3 regions of the Sodalis sp. RH15 genome follow, and region 1 is predicted to be linked to each of the others. Evidence: predicted binding sites of a transcription regulator. Region 1 holds the regulator's gene; each other region holds the start of a gene.
The links. The regulator PurR, encoded in region 1, represses purine synthesis genes. The targets are predictions, from matches to a motif close to CANGCAAACGTTTGCNTG.
Positions count from the first base shown of each region.

Region 2: the regulator PurR is predicted to act here: its motif matches at 2,018-2,035, upstream of glyA (serine hydroxymethyltransferase).
Region 3: the regulator PurR is predicted to act here: its motif matches at 2,934-2,951, upstream of purT (formate-dependent phosphoribosylglycinamide formyltransferase).

Region 1 covers NZ_CP178738.1:3,276,601-3,282,198, reverse strand. The annotation lists gene rnt (ribonuclease T) at 1-415, shown strand, start outside; gene ACL2XO_RS14960 (Grx4 family monothiol glutaredoxin) at 542-889, opposite strand; gene ACL2XO_RS14955 (hypothetical protein) at 1,021-1,200, shown strand; gene ACL2XO_RS14950 (C40 family peptidase) at 1,282-2,178, shown strand; gene ACL2XO_RS14945 (YnhF family membrane protein) at 2,204-2,293, opposite strand; gene purR (HTH-type transcriptional repressor PurR) at 2,493-3,509, shown strand; gene cfa (cyclopropane fatty acyl phospholipid synthase) at 3,937-5,088, shown strand; gene ACL2XO_RS14930 (riboflavin synthase subunit alpha) at 5,190-5,598, opposite strand, start outside.
Region 2 covers NZ_CP178738.1:4,536,693-4,542,290, reverse strand. The annotation lists gene ACL2XO_RS20640 (two-component system QseEF-associated lipoprotein QseG) at 1-71, shown strand, start outside; gene glrR (two-component system response regulator GlrR) at 92-1,429, shown strand; gene glnB (nitrogen regulatory protein P-II) at 1,495-1,833, shown strand; gene glyA (serine hydroxymethyltransferase) at 2,209-3,462, shown strand; gene ACL2XO_RS20620 (hypothetical protein) at 3,515-5,035, opposite strand; gene csiE (stationary phase inducible protein CsiE) at 5,211-5,598, opposite strand, start outside.
Region 3 covers NZ_CP178738.1:3,642,828-3,648,425, forward strand. The annotation lists gene ACL2XO_RS16655 (S9 family peptidase) at 1-1,672, opposite strand, end outside; gene ACL2XO_RS16660 (YebF family protein) at 1,923-2,759, opposite strand; gene purT (formate-dependent phosphoribosylglycinamide formyltransferase) at 2,990-4,171, shown strand; gene ACL2XO_RS16670 (bifunctional 4-hydroxy-2-oxoglutarate aldolase/2-dehydro-3-deoxy-phosphogluconate aldolase) at 4,390-5,031, opposite strand; gene zwf (glucose-6-phosphate dehydrogenase) at 5,080-5,598, opposite strand, start outside.

The sequences.
Region 1 (5,598 bases):
TCCTTTACGCGGTGCGGTAAGCGAATACGATGCGCTGCATGAAATCTTCAAGATGGTGCGCAAAGGCATAAAGGATCAAGGCTGCAACCGTGCGGTAATCGTGGCCCATAACGCAGGTTTTGATCATGGTTTCCTGATGGCGGCGGCGGAACGCGCCAATCTCAAACGCAATCCGTTTCATCCTTTTGCCACCTTCGACACCGCGGCGCTGAGCGGACTGGTGCTTGGGCAGACCGTATTGGCGAAAGCCTGCGCCGCCGGAGGAATTGAATTCGACAGCCGCCAGGCCCATTCGGCGCTGTACGATACCGAGCGGACCGCCGAGCTGTTTTGCGAACTGGTGAATCGCTGGAAGCGTCTCGGAGGTTGGCCGGTACCGCCGCTCGGCGACGATAGCAGCGGCGAAACTGATTAAATCAAATCACGGAGATGGCCGAACAGCGGGAGAGCATGTTTGTTTTGACCATAAAATCAAAGCCAATCCCAGCGATAGGATTGGCTTTTTCTGTTCTGAACGCTCAGGCTAGAAGCCCTCACTGACTCAATTGGACGGCTGATCTTCCTGAGAACCGTATTTCACCGCGGTTTCTTTGATAAGCGGCTGTAGCTCGCCGTGCTGATACATTTCAAGAATGATATCGCAACCGCCAATCAGTTCACCATCCACCCATAATTGCGGGAAGGTCGGCCAATTGGCGAATTTCGGCAGTTCGGCCCGAATATCCGGATTCTGCAGGACATCCACATAAGCGAAACGCTCGCCGCAGGCGGAAAGCGCCTGTACCGCTTGCGCGGAAAAACCGCAACCAGGCAATTTCGGAGAGCCCTTCATATAAAGAAGAATCGGGTTTTCAGCAATTTGCTGCTGAATTTTTTCAATCGTCGTCATTGTCTCGCTTCCTCAAGCCATAAGCTGGCCTTATCTGCTCTGGGCGGGATTATGCTCAGAATCACTATTCTAACGATTACCGTATAAATAGATAAACGTTTTTTTGCCCGCCATAGCCCGCACGGACAAAGATGCGCAGCACCTTAATAAAGGATAACACCAAAGGCGGCCTTTTACCTGGCACCGGGGCATGGCTGCCAAACTCTTTTTTAACAATTGAAAAACTGTTGAATTTTGCGCCAAATTATGCCGATGAATGCAACAAATATGCAGTCGTTCACGTTTATTCACAATATGATGATAATTCATGATGCAAAGTAGGGGTAAATAGCTTAAATTCCTTTGAGGCATTTATAACCCCCTCTTTGGGGCCACAGAGGATAGCGTTAATCATGCGTTTATGCTTTACGCTTTTTGTGTTGCTTTTTACTCAGTTATTTTTCAATTTGGCGCATGCCGCGCCCAATGCCGGTATCAATGCCGACCAGCGAAAATCACAGTCCAGTACGGCTAAAACAGGTGACCGACGCAAACGAAAACCTCTTAAAGAGGTGTTGAAGATAACCAAAAAAAGCAAACCGGTGACCGAGCAGAAAATCACCCGTCATAGCACAGACAAACCAAAAGAGCTCGTTGCTGAAAAAAGCAGCAATAAAAAATTACATTCCCTACCCGTCGCCAAAGCGAAAGAGCCGGCCGTCGAAAAAAACCACGTTAAAAAATTGCATCCAATGCCCCCCGCAAAAAAAATAGCCAAGTTTACCCCGCCGAAAAAAGGCTACAAAAAGGGTTACGGCAGGCATCGGATGAAAGAAAGCGCCACGCTCGATCTCATTGCCAACGATCAACCCATCATCATGAGCGATAGCCACAAAAAACGCTATCAGCATGCCAAATTGACGGCGATGAACAAGCTGATGTCCCAGATGGGCAAGCCTTATCGCTGGGGCGGCATGTCGCCCAATACCGGGTTCGATTGCAGCGGCCTGATCTATTATGCTTATAAGGACGTGGTACGGATTCATATGCCCCGTACCGCCAATGAAATGTTCCATTTACGCGATGCGGCGCCGGTGAAGAAAGACGATCTGGAAAGCGGCGATTTGGTTTTCTTCCATATCACCAACCGCGGCGCGGCGGATCATGTGGGCGTTTATTTGGGCAACGGACGGTTTATCGAATCCCCCCGCACCGGCCGCGATATCCGCATCAGCTATCTGAATGAAGATTATTGGGCGGATCACTATGTCGGCGCCCGCCGGGTCGTGACGCCGAAAACCATTCGCTGAAAGGAAAAAAAGGCGCCTGGGCGCCTTAATTCATTACCGCGGTAAAGCTGAACGCAATGATCACCAGCAAGGAAAATACCGTGGTCATTAATGACAATTTGAAATCGCTGCTCATCACTTCTCCTTATCACTACACCTATCGCTGAACGGGATATCTTTACACCCGTAGGTTGTAAGCAGTGTCGCATAACCCGATTAAAAAAGCTTGCCGGGCAGCAACTCCCGAGCATATTTATCTTTATCGCTTTCACTTTAGTGCCGAATCAAGGAAAATTGGCGATTTATTTATTTCGGCGTACAGGAGTTCTACACGCATGGCAACCATTAAAGACGTGGCGAAACGCGCCGGGGTATCCACCACTACGGTGTCACATGTCATCAATAAGACGCGATTTGTGGCGCAAGAGACCAAGATCGCCGTTTTGGAGGCCATCGGGCAGCTGCACTATTCCCCCAGCGACGTGGCGCGCAGCCTTAAGATCAACCGCACAAAATCCATCGGCCTGCTGGCCAGCTCAAGCGAAGCGCCCTACTTCGCGGAAATTATCGAGTCGATTGAGCACCACTGTTTTGTGCGGGGATATACCCTTGTGCTGTGCAACTCCCATAACGATCTGAACAAACAGGGCGCCTATCTGGCGATGCTGGCGCAAAAACGGGTGGACGGGTTGCTGGTGATGTGCGCCGAATATCCCGAACCGTTGCTGAATATGCTGGAAGAGTATCGCCATATCCCCATGGTGGTCATGGATTGGGGCGAAGCTCGCCGGGATTTCACCGATACCATTATCGACAATGCCTTCGCCGGGGGTTACATGGCGACCCGCTATCTGATTTCCAGGGGGCATCGCGATATCGGCGCCATACCCGGCCAACTGGCGCGCAATACCGGGGGCGGCCGTCATCGCGGCTACCTGCGGGCCCTGGAAGAAGCCGGCATCGCCATTCCCCATCAATGGATTGTGCAGGGGGATTTCGAACCGGAATCCGGCTATCAGGCCATGAAACTCATTCTGTCCAGGCCGCAAAGGCCCACGGCGGTATTTTGCGGCGGTGATATCATGGCCATGGGTGCAATGTGCGCCATTGATGAAATGGGCATGAAGGTTCCCGATGACATCTCAATTATCGGTTATGATAATGTGCGCAATTCGTGCTTTTTTACCCCGTCATTGACTACCATTCATCAACCCAAAGAAGAGCTGGGCGAGGCCGCGCTGACCATGCTGCTGGACCGTATCACCAGCAAACGGGAAAACGCCAGGATTATCGAAGTGCATCCCGCCCTGATTGTACGCCGTTCGGTGGCCGACGGCCCGTTTCGCTCCTGAAGGGCGGCGCACGGCCTCCTGAGCCCCTTATCAAAGGTGATTCGCTCCCGAATGTAATAATATATTTCATACCGCCGAATGTGCCTGATGAGTTATTGTTTCGATAGGAAATCATTAACTTATCTGTGAAATACATTATTCTGTCAGCTATTGTCTAAACCGGAATGCAGGCTTATACTCAATATCGTTAACAAATATAACGAGTTGTCTAATAATTTTGCTTTAAAAGAATGTCGTGTTTTTACATGGCGTCATCCTATTTATGAAGCGCCCGTCTGACAAACAGTCTATTGGTGTTTTTTATATTCCTCTGTTTATTGTGGTACATCCGACACCACGGATACCCGTGGATGATTATAAAAGCCCGCAGGTATCGGCTACGCTTTTCCTGACGGGGTTATAACAGAAGAAAGGTGATGGAGAAGCTATGAGTTCCTCGTGTGTTGAAGACCTGAGCTTTCATGATAATGCTTGGTATCGAATCATCCATGAAATGCTTGCTGAGGCAGGTGTAAAGATCAACGGCGCAAGGCCGTTTGATATTCATGTCAAGAACCCGGAATTTTTTAAACGCGTGCTAGAGGACGGGTCATTGGGGTTGGGTGAAAGTTACATGGACGGCTGGTGGGAATGCGAGCGACTGGATATCTTTTTTCAGCGCGTTTTAAGAGCCGGTTTGGAAAATAAGCTTCCCCGGCATTTCAAGGATGTTATGCGCGTTGCCGCCGCGCGGCTCATGAATCTTCAGTCTAAAAAACGGGCTTGGATTGTCGGCAAAGAGCATTATGACTTGGGTAATGACCTGTTCAGCCTGATGCTGGATCCCTATATGCAGTATTCGTGCGGCTATTGGAACAAGGCCACCACCCTGGAGGAAGCGCAGCAGGACAAGCTCAGGATGATCTGCGAAAAGCTGCAGTTAAGACCGGGCATGACGCTGCTGGATGTGGGCTGCGGCTGGGGCGGGCTTGCCGCTTATGCGGCCAAGAACTACGGTGTTTCGGTTCAGGGGGTGACTATCTCCGCTGAACAGCAGAAACTGGCGCAGGATCGCTGCGAAGGTTTGGACGTCACTATCTCGCTGCAGGATTACCGCGACCTCAACGTGCAATTCGACCGTATCGTTTCGGTGGGCATGTTTGAGCACGTAGGTCCGAAAAACTACGCCACCTATTTCGACGTCATTGATCGCAACCTGAAACGCGACGGCCTTTTCCTGCTCCATACCATCGGCTCCAACCAGACCGATATGAACGTGGACCCCTGGATCGACAAGTACATCTTCCCTAATGGCTGCCTCCCTTCCGTGCAGCATATCGCGCGGGCCAGCGAGAAGCATTTTGTTATGGAGGACTGGCATAATTTCGGTGCCGATTATGACAAAACGCTAATGGCCTGGTATGAACGTTTTCTCGCCGCCTGGCCGACGTTATCGGGAAATTACTCGGATCGATTTTTCCGGATGTTCTGCTACTACCTGAATGCCTGTGCCGGCGCTTTTCGCGCCCGTAACATCCATTTATGGCAGGTATTGTTCAGCCCGCAAGGGGTTGAAGGCGGGATTCGTGTGCCCCGCTAAACGTCCATTGCGGTACGTTCTTTTGGACTTTCCGCTCCAACGCCTTATTGCCCTGGGCGGGCAATAAGGCGTCCCTATCCCGACAGTCGGGATACAGCGTTTTACCTCATGTTAACTTCGTGTCCGGCAGCGACGGCCAGTGCGGCCTCCCGCTGCGCCAAAACCCGTTCAACGGTGTCCACAACCGCCTGGATTTGCGGATCGATTTCAATATTCACCCGGTTTCCCAGGCGTTTCTTGCCGAGTGTTGTCCTGGTGAGGGTTTCCGGAATTAAATGGACGCAAAATTTATCCGCGGCAACCTCTCCGATGGTCAGGCTGATGCCGTCGATACCGATATAGCCTTTGTACAGCACATATTTCATCAACTCCTTGTCCGGCATTTTAAACCAAATCTGCCGGTTGTTTTCCGAGGTGACGATTTTAACGATTTCCGCGCTGCACATGATATGGCCGGACATGACATGGCCGCCAATCTCGGCGTTGAACGTAGCGGCACGCTCCACGTTC
Region 2 (5,598 bases), 1.3 Mb from region 1:
CATCCGATGCCCCGGCATCGGGCGCCGGTGCGGCCGCCGGCGATAAGACGGCACCGGCCGCGAAGCAATGAAGCGAAGGAACCGGTAACCCATGAGCCAACGTAAAAACGCCAATTTGCTGTTGGTGGACGACGATGCCAGTTTGCTGAAACTGCTGGGCATGCGTCTGAGCAGCGAGGGATTCAACGTCACCACCGCTGAAAGCGGGCAGGAAGCGCTGCGCCTGCTGTCGCGGGAAAAAATCGATTTGGTGATAAGCGATCTGCGGATGGATGAAATGGACGGGCTGGCGCTGTTCGAGGAGATTCAGCGCCACCAGCCCGGCATGCCGGTGATAATCCTCACCGCCCACGGCTCCATACCCGATGCGGTGGCCGCCACGCAAAAAGGCGTGTTCAGCTTCCTCACCAAACCGGTGGACCGCGAGGCTTTATATAAAGCCATTGACGAGGCGCTGTCCTTGTCCATGCCGGCCGGCGACGAGAGCTGGCGGGAGTCCATCGTAACCCGCAGCCCCATCATGCTGCGGCTGCTGGAGCAGGCTAAAATGGTGGCCCAGTCCGATGTCAGCGTGCTGATTACCGGGCAAAGCGGCACCGGCAAGGAGGTGCTGGCCCAGGCGATACATGCCGCCAGTCCCCGCGGCAAAAACGCCTTTGTCGCCATCAACTGCGGCGCGTTGCCGGAGCAATTGCTCGAGTCGGAGCTGTTCGGCCATGCCAAGGGGGCGTTTACCGGCGCGGTCAGCAGCCGGGAGGGGCTGTTTCAATCCGCCGCGGGCGGGACGCTGTTTCTTGATGAAATCGGCGACATGCCTCTCTCCCTGCAGGTAAAATTATTACGGGTATTGCAGGAACGTAAAGTACGCCCCTTGGGCAGTAACCGGGATTTGGATATAGATGTCAGGGTGATCTCCGCCACCCACCGGGATTTACCCAAAGTGATGGCGCAAGGGGAGTTTCGGGAAGATCTTTTTTATCGCCTGAATGTAGTCAGCCTGAAACTACCGGCATTGCACGAGCGGGCCGAAGATATCCCCCTGTTGGCCAACCATTTATTACGGACGGCGGCGGAACGGCATAAACCCTTTGTGCGAAGTTTTTCCTCCGACGCCATGAAGCGTTTAATGGCGGCCGGATGGCCCGGCAATGTACGCCAGCTGGTTAACGTGATAGAACAGTGTGTGGCGCTGACCTCTGCCCCGGTTATCAGCGAGGCGCTGGTGGAACAGGCGCTGGAAGGTGAAAATACCGTCTTGCCGACCTTTGTTGAGGCCAGGCTGCAATTTGAATTGCATTATCTGCGCAAATTGCTGCAGATTACCAAGGGAAATGTGACCCAGGCGGCGCGTATGGCGGGTCGTAACCGGACCGAGTTTTACAAGCTTCTGTCGCGCCATGAGCTGGACGCTAATGATTTCAAAGATTAAGTTGGCTCTCTTCTATCCGATGATGAGCGGCGCAGGCCGCAAATCAGCTTGAGAAAGGTTGTATAATGAAAAAAATCGATGCGATTATCAAACCGTTCAAACTGGACGATGTCCGCGAGGCGCTGGCGGAAGTCGGTATCACCGGCATGACCGTCACTGAAGTGAAGGGTTTCGGACGCCAGAAAGGCCATACCGAGCTGTATCGCGGCGCGGAATACATGGTGGATTTTTTGCCCAAGGTGAAAATAGAGCTGGTGGTATCGGATGATATCGTCGACAGCTGTGTGGAGACGATAATGCATACCGCGCAAACCGGTAAAATCGGCGACGGCAAAATTTTCGTCTTCGACGTGGCGCGCGTGGTGCGTATTCGTACCGGCGAGCAGGACGAAGAAGCGATTTAATCCGGCCCGGCGGCTTCGTCCCGGCGTAGTATGCCGCTTGGGCGATGGCCGTTCTCGTTCATAAATCGCCCGCCGTGAACTTTTAGCTCATGGGCTGCCCCCTCATGAAAAAACGCCCTGCCGCAATGAAAAAATATCCTGAAGGTTCGCCGGACCCCATCCCCCAAGCCCTGCGGCGTAACCGCAGGGAAACGTTTGCGTAAAAAGCCGCCCCCGCACCTATCGGAGCAGGGGCAAAAAAGTTTACACTATCGCCATACCCCCTCGGATTCTACTCTACATAGTTCGACTTGCAGGGAAGCCAACGCGCCCGCAACGTGAAATATGGCGAGTAACTTAATCGACGAATTACGTCAGTTGAAGCAGGAGAACCGGATGTTAAAGCGTGAAATGAACATTGCAGATTACGATGCCGAATTGTGGCAGGCAATGGAGCAGGAAGTAGTGCGCCAGGAAGAGCACATTGAGCTGATTGCGTCGGAGAATTACACCAGTCCGCGCGTCATGCAGGCGCAGGGTTCTCAACTGACCAATAAATACGCCGAAGGTTATCCGGGCAAACGTTATTACGGCGGTTGCGAATTTGTGGATATCGTCGAGCAATTGGCTATCGATCGCGCCAAGGAGCTGTTCGGCGCCGATTATGCCAACGTACAGCCCCATTCAGGCTCCCAGGCCAACTTTGCCGTGTACACCGCCCTGTTGCAGCCGGGAGATACGGTGCTGGGCATGAATCTGGCCCACGGCGGCCACCTTACCCACGGTTCGCCGGTGAATTTTTCCGGCAAGCTATATAATATTATTCCCTACGGCATCGACGAAACCGGGCATATCGATTACCAGCAGCTGGCGGAACTGGCGTCAACCCATAAGCCGCAGATGATTATCGGCGGTTTCTCCGCCTATTCCGGCGTTGTGGATTGGGCCAAAATGCGTGAAATCGCCGACAGCATCGACGCCTATCTGTTTGTTGATATGGCTCACGTGGCCGGGCTGGTTGCCGCCGGCGTTTATCCCAACCCGGTTCCTCACGCCCATGTGGTCACCACCACCACCCATAAGACCCTGGCCGGTCCCCGCGGCGGCCTGATTCTGGCGAAAGGCGGCAGCGATGAGCTGTATAAAAAGCTGAACTCGGCGGTATTCCCCGGCGGGCAGGGTGGTCCGCTGATGCACGTTATCGCTGGCAAGGCGGTGGCGTTGAAAGAAGCCATGGAACCGGCATTCAAGATTTATCAGCAGCAGGTTGCCAAAAACGCCAAGGCCATGGTGGCGGTTTTCCTGGATCGTGGTTATAACATTGTCTCCGGCGGTACCGATAACCACCTGTTCCTGCTGGACCTGGTGGAGAAAAATCTCACCGGCAAAGAGGCTGACGCCGCCTTGGGCCGCGCCAATATCACCGTTAATAAAAACAGCGTGCCAAACGATCCGAAAAGTCCGTTTGTCACCTCCGGTGTCCGTATCGGCACCCCGGCGGTCACCCGCCGCGGCTTTGGCGAAAGCGACGTGCGTGAACTGGCCGGCTGGATCTGCGACATACTGGACAATGTTCACGATGAAGCGGTCATTGAGCGCACCAAGCAAAAAGTCCTGGCCATCTGCGCCCGTTATCCGGTTTATGCCTGATTAGCCGAATGCCTTATCCCCCGCAGATGTGATTGCGGGGGATAAGCGTAAATTAATACACCAGTATTTCCCTCTTGGCCGCAGCTATATTCCTTTTGGCTCCGCTGCGTTGAGAAGTCACGATAAATTTATTATTATGAAATTTAATATCGATTCTATTTCTTTTGTGCTTTGTCACAATATGATATCGATTACTTTTATTTTTATTACGGATTAATTCCACATAATGCCCTTTTATCCTCAAGTAGCTTTTATGGTCATGGGACCACTGTAATCCCCGCTCATCGGGCGCGGATAATACCGACTCCACAATATTTGGATCCGCCATTGCCGGGGTTATGCGGCGGATTAACGATTTCGAGACTTGCAAAGCCGTAGGCTGCTGCAGTATCCATTGGCCGTTGCTAAAGGCCAGGGGGTAGCTGACGGCCTGATTGCCGGAATCAAAAATTTCATATTTGACGCCGTGCTCCGGCATCACTACCGGGCGCACCGATATCCCATCGGCGTTTATCAAAACATAAAAGCGGGAAACCGGTTGGCTGATGCCATCGCGGTCGGTAAATATTTCATAGACTTTACCCTGGCCATAGTGCGCTGGGTTGAGGTTAGCCACCGCTATGCCATATTCATCTTCAGCCAGAGTTGCCTTGCATTGCTGAATGATGGCGGCTGGCAGTCGCGGATCGTTCTTGGATGGGGGCAATAAAGGGACATTCCGGATGTCAGCTTTTTTAATCTTGGTCAAGATATTCTGCGTTTTGTCCTTGCCCGGCGCCGCGAACCTTTTTCCGCTTAATCCGCGGCGACCCGGCCGGGCGGTTAGCGAGGCGTCACTCGGGGTATCCAATGGAAACGCCGCCTGCTGCGGGAACCCGGACGTCAATACATCAGGGTCATCTCGATAACGCAGAAAGTTATGGTGGGTGTTCTTGCCGCTTTTTTCCAATGGAACCAACCGGTCGGCGTTATCGCCATAGCCCGATATCATGTAATACTCAGTAGGATCTAATGGAGGAAGCTGTTCTATGCTTTTTTGGATTCCCATGGCAAGGATCGGGGAGGATAGCGCCGTTGAATGGGCATCGTCGGCAGCCCTGTTATTTTCTCGAGGTCCGAGCCTTTCACTGTGATGAGCGGGTGAAGTCAATGCAGAGGCATAATAAACAGCGGCCGTGACGGCCTGATGCATATTTTTAATTCGTAATTTCTCATCGGATTTTTTTTGATGATGGATAATATTTTCATCCCGCCATTGAAGTGCTGCTTGGTGGAGCTCTTTACCAATGGTTTTATAATCATCCCCCTTGTTTGTTTTATCCCTGGGCAGATTCCGTGCCGCGGAGAACGGTATAGAAAAAAATACCAGCGCGGAAAAACATTTGGTTATTGCTACGGCTGAGGGTTTACATTTGGCGCTTATTTTCAAAGCAATATTGGAAACCTGAATTAGTGGCTTGAACAGGCCCATAAAATTATTAATTTCATGATTTTGATCCGGAGAATTGACGCCACAATTTTTTAAATGCGGTGAAAATGTGCAGGCATCAGGTTGTGCTTTAATCGAATTCATTAATACGCTTTATCATTACTAAATGGGTGAAGCATAGTAGGTAAACAACTCAATAAAATAAAGCCAAGGCGGCATTGGATGAGCGATTTCTTCAATTTTTAAAATGAAATGTTAAATTAAACCCATTCCCATTGTCTATTGAGGGAAAGCGATAATGATCGATTCCCTTCGGGAATCAGGCTTCCAGCAGTTGACGGATACGCTCTTGCTGGGATTGCGCCAGCGGCAGGCGCACCAGCATCAGCGGCGGCGAAAACAGCGGTAGCGGCAGAGAAAAAGGCGAAATGACCAAAACGGTATTTTTAGGCGCGCCGCGAACCTGGAATTCGGCCAGGGACTGGAACTTGATATTCAGCGGCAACAGGGTCAACTCGCGGATTTGTAACTCCAGCGTTTTTTCTTTGCCCCCCTCGCTGTTGGTCAGTATAACCACCTGCTTCTCCTGCAAATCGTTATCTTGCATCAGCCAGGCGCCAAAAATCACCGCGATAAGTCCCAGCTCCTCGCGGGGAAAGCGGATGCGGTATGCCGCTTCAAGCGGCATTACCGCCGCGCGGGTTGTG
Region 3 (5,598 bases), 370 kb from region 1:
GCGCCACGACGCCTTTGAACAGATCAGGCGCCATGTTGATAACTGCCCCCATCAACAGCCCGCCGGCGCTGCCGCCCATGGCGAAGGCTTGTTTGGTATCGCCGTAGCCTTGCGCAAGCAGCGCGCGGCTGACATCGATAAAATCATTGAATGTATTCATTTTGTTGAACAACTTGCCGTCGTCATACCACTGCTGGCCGAGTTCGCCGCCGCCGCGAATGTGCGCCAGGGCAAAGACAAAACCGCGATCCAGCAGGCTAAGACGACTGGCGCTGAAATCGGGATCCATGCTGCTGCCGTAAGATCCGTAACCATAGACCAGTAACGGATTATGGCCGGGTTTGAACAGATCCTTGCGATAGACCAGCGATACCGGAACATCAGTACCGTCCCGGGCGGCGATCCACAGCCGTTCGCTGCGATAATTTTCCGCGTCGAAATTCTTGACCTGGGACTGTTTGAGCAATTTTCGCTCGCCGGTATCCATATTCAATTCAAACAGTGTGGTGGGCGTGGTCATGGAAGAGTAGCCATAACGCAGCCATGGCGTTTGCGGGTCGGGATTGTACGCCAGCCAGGTTACGTAGGTGGGATCGTCGAATGCTATGCCCTTTTCCTCGCCGCTTTGCCAATGGATTTGGCGCAGGCTGGTGAGGCCTTGGTGGCGCTCTTCGAGGACCAGCCAGTCGCGAAACAGCGTGAAGCTCTCCAGCACCACGTCGTCCCGGGCCGGGATCAAAGTTTCCCAAAAGGATTCATCCGCGGTTTCGCTGCGATAGAGGGCGAAGTTTTTCCCCTCCCGGTTGGAGCGCAGGTAAAAATGCCCGCCGAAATGATCCAGCGAATATTCATGGTCGTGGCGGCGCGGCAGGAAGAGCTGCGGCCGGGCATGTGGGGAGTCTGCGTCCAGCAACAGGATTTCCCCGGAGGTGGTGCTGCCCAGGGCAATGATAATGTAGCGTTCAGACGTGGTTTTATGGACGCTGACGTAAAAGGAGTCGTCTTTTTCCTCATAGATAAGCTCGTCCTGCTCGGTTGCGGTTCCCACCTTGTGGCGGTAAACCTGGTAGGGCAGCAGCGTTTTTTTGTTTTTACGCACGTAATAGAGGTATTGGGAATCGTTGGTCCATTCAAAGCCTGACGACGCGTTTTCAATGACTTCCGGATACCAGGAATCCCGTGCCAGGTTTTTGAAGCGGATACCGTAAAGCCGCCGCGACAGAAAATCTTCGGCGGCGGCGACAATGGAATTGTCCGGGCTGACATCCAGCGAACCCATGGTGTAAAACTCGCTTTGCGCCGCCCGTTTGTTGCCGTCGAGTAATACCTCCCACTCGTCCTGCTGTTCGTCCAGATCCACGGACTGGCGGGTGTAGATGGCATATTCATTGCCCTCTTCATAACGGCTCTGGTAACGATAGCCGCGCCGGACATAGGGTACGGATCGATCCTGTTGCGGAATACGCTCCACCATTTCGGTAAACAGCTTATGGCGCAATTCTTCATGGCCGGTCATCATGGCCTCGCCATAGGTATTTTCTTTGGCCAGGTAATCGAGCACCGCCGGGTCTTCGCGCTTATCATCACGCAGCCAGTAATAATCATCCACGCGGGTATCACCGTGCATGGTGAGGCGGTGCGGTCTTTTATCGGCTATTGGTGGAAAAATCATACATACCCTTACTTAAATTCTGCATAAGAAACAGAGTGGCACGAATATTCCAGGATGCCAAGCGGTGCCGGGCCACAAGTGATGCGTCGGGGAAAACAATGACCGGGGAGCTTGCGGATGCACCTCAATGAAACAGGCATTCGGCGGTATTCAGTTTATACCCCCATACTTCGAGTTGCAGGCGCGTTAGCGTTCCTGCAACTCGAATTATTTAGGGTATATTGAGACAATTATGGGGAAAAATATTAACTCATTTACTCAAGGTATAGCTGATTACGCCTTTCTGGCAGTCAAGGGTAATCCCGTAGCTGCGATCGGCGGTTTGTCCGCGGATTTTCAACGGCGCCTGCCAACTGTCGCCGGTGCCCGTCACCTCTTCCGGATTGATCCAGGCCACCATGGTGTCGCCTAAAGCCTGTTTATCATCGGCAAAACGTGGGAACCGGTTTTGGGTGTAATCCTGCTGGATTAATTCCGCTACTTGCGTCGCATTCAAATCCGGGCAAGGCGCTACGGCGAAGGTTTGCACCGGCGGATTCCTGGCAGCTGTTTTGGCCTGTTCCGCCGCGGTGGTTTTGGCCGCGTTGGATTTATCGCCGGTAGCCTTTTTCACCGGAGCCGGTTTGGCGGGCGCGGGTTTGGCCGGTGCGGGTTTAGCCGGTGCGGAAGAATTATTGGCCGGCGCCGGCGGTTGGGCGGGTACGGCGTTGGCCGGTGCGGAAGGCTGAGCCGGCGCAGTATCGGTCGGGGCCGGCGGCGGTACCGGCGAGGTATCGGCCGGCGCTGGAACGGCGTTGGCCGGGGGCGATGGCTGCGCGGGAGCGGCGGCGGACGGCGTCTGGGGTGTCGCGGCCGCAGGGGCGCTGTTTTGCCCCGTCGCCGGTGGCTGGGGGGTGGCGTTATCGGTAGCGTTCGGCGTCGCCTGGGTTTGGGCGGAGGGTGATTGCGCCGCAGAGCCGGCGTCGGACGATGACTGGGCGGCGGGTTCCGCCGTACCTGACTGAGTCTGATCGGCCGCCGTCGCCAGAGGGGACAAGATCAGTCCCAGCACCAATGCCCCCAACAGACCGGGTCCCGTTTTATGCATAGATCCTCCACATGTACTGTTTATCCGTATTTCAGGGTATTAGATGATAATAGCCTGTTAAAATTCGCTTGAGAAAGGGATTTATAGTTACCGAAGCAAAAGATAACACTTTAACCGTTTGGCTTAGCCATTGATACAAAGGGATTTACCGGCATGCTACCTAGTCCTGCTGCATAGGCAAACGATTTCGTTTATACTGCGCGCAATTTTTATCAGGTCAGGGGAAAAAAATGGTAACTATCGGAACGGCTTTACGTCCCGGCGCAACCAAAGTCATGCTGTTGGGTTCCGGCGAGCTTGGCAAGGAAGTGGCCATTGAGTGTCAGCGGCTGGGGGTAGAGGTGATTGCCGTCGATCGGTATGCCGATGCGCCTGCGATGCATGTGGCCCATCGTTCCCATGTCATCAATATGCTGGACGGTGACGCGCTTCGCGCGCTCATCGAGCGGGAACAGCCGGATTTTATCGTGCCGGAAATCGAAGCCATCGCCACCGATATGCTGGTAACCCTTGAACAGCTCGGTCATCGTGTCGTCCCCTGCGCCCGCGCCACCCGGCTGACCATGAACCGCGAAGGCATACGCCGCCTGGCGGCGGAAACGCTGGCATTGCCCACTTCGCCCTATTGTTTCGCCCAGGATCCCGCGGAGCTTTTACAGGCGGTGGCGACTATCGGCTTTCCGCTTATTATCAAGCCGGTAATGAGCTCATCCGGCAAGGGACAAAGCCTGGTAAGGGATGCCGATACCTTGGACGCCGCCTGGAATTATGCCCAGCTCGGCGGTCGGGCCGGCGGCGGCAAGGTGATTGTGGAGGGGCTGGTGCAGTTCGATTTTGAAATTACCGTGCTGACCATCAGCGCCGTGGACGGCATTCACTTTTGCGAACCCATCGGCCACCGTCAAGAGGACGGGGATTATCGGGAATCCTGGCAGCCGCAGGCCATGAGTCCATTGGCCTGGCAGCGGGCGCGGGATATCGCGCAAAAAGTGGTGACGTCCCTCGGCGGCTTTGGCCTGTTCGGCGTTGAGCTGTTTGTGCGCGGCGACGAGGTGATTTTCAGCGAAGTCTCACCCCGACCGCACGATACCGGCATGGTCACCCTGATATCACAGGATTTATCCGAGTTCGCCCTGCATGTACGGGCTTTTCTGGGATTGCCGGTGGGCGGCGTTAGGCAATACGGTCCGGCGGCCTCGGCGGTGATTCTGCCGGAGCTGGAGAGTGATAACCTGACGTTCAGCGGCCTGGAGCAGGCGCTGTCGGCCGGAGTACAAATCAGGCTGTTCGCCAAGCCCGCCATCAGCGGCAAACGCCGTCTGGGCGTGACTCTGGCCATGGCGGATACGGTGGAAGACGCCGTGAGCGCGGCTAAAGCAGCGGCGGCGGCGATTAACGTGCAGGGGAAGTGAAGCAAAGGCCCCAATGCAGGGGCCTTTGAGCTTGTTGACAAGGTGCCCGGTCGAGACAGGCTACCAGATCGTAAACACGCCGTGAACCCGTCCCTGGGGGCTCGATCCGCGCCATCCCTGGCGCGGACGGTTTACTCTTCCGGCAGCCTGTCCCTCCTTATTATCGCCGAGTACGTTTGTCAGCAGTCTGAAAGTCTTCCTTGAAGGAGCCTTTGTTATTACGCTTTAGCGCCGGCGACCGCTTCTTTCGCCAGTTCGGTGATGCGCGCGTAGTCGCCCGCTTCCAGCGCGTCGTTGGGCACCAACCAGGAGCCGCCGATGCACAGCACGCTTTTCAGCGCCAGGTAATCACGGTAGTTCTTGGGTGAAATCCCGCCGGTGGGGCAAAAACGGATCTGGGAGAAGGGTCCGGCGATGGCTTGCAGCGCTTTCACGCCGCCGTTGGCTTCAGCCGGGAAGAACTTGAACTCCCGTAAACCATATTCCATACCCAGCATCAGTTCGGACACGGTGGCGATCCCCGGAATCAGCGGGATGTTGCCTTCAGTGGCGGCTTTCAGCAGCGGCTCGGTTACCCCGGGGCTGATGATAAACTGCGCGCCGGCGGCGGTCACTTCGGCCAATTGCTGAACATTGGTAACGGTGCCGGCGCCGACGATGGCTTCCGGCACTTCTTTGGCAATGGCGCGGATGGCATCGATGGCGCACGGGGTGCGCAGGGTCACTTCCAGCACCCGAACGCCGCCGGCCACCAGCGCTTTCGCCAACGGTACCGCCTGTTCCAGCTTATTGATAACAATAACCGGCACAACCGGACCCGCTGTCAGGATGCTTTCCGCGCTTGTTTTCCAATTCTTCATTACTTGGTGTCTCCAGTCTTGCCTGTTAGGCAAAGGGTATAAGTTAACTTATTCGAATTCATTCCAGGAGCGGCCGTCACGGGTTATCATGGCCACCGAGGCCACCGGTCCCCAAGTGCCCGCCTGATAAGGTTTCGGCGCGTCATTGTCCGACTCCCAGGCTTCCATGATGGAGTCCACCCATGTCCACGCCGCCTCAACCTCATCGCGGCGAACAAACAGCGCCTGGATGCCGCGCATGGTTTCCAGCAGCAGCCGCTCATAGGCGTCCGCCAGATGCTCCTGGTTGAAGGTTTCCGTAAAGCTCAAATCCAGTTTGGTGGTTTGCAGGCGATGCTTGTGATCAAGACCAGGGACTTTATTAAGGATCTGAATATCCATCCCTTCGTCCGGCTGCAGGCGGATGGTCAGTTTGTTTTGCGGCAGCTGTTGATAGGAGTCGCGGAACAGATTGAGCGCCGGATTCTTAAAGTAGATGACTACTTCGGAACATTTGGTGGGCAGGCGTTTACCGGTGCGCAGGTAAAAAGGAACCCCCGCCCAGCGCCAGTTGTCGATATCCACCCG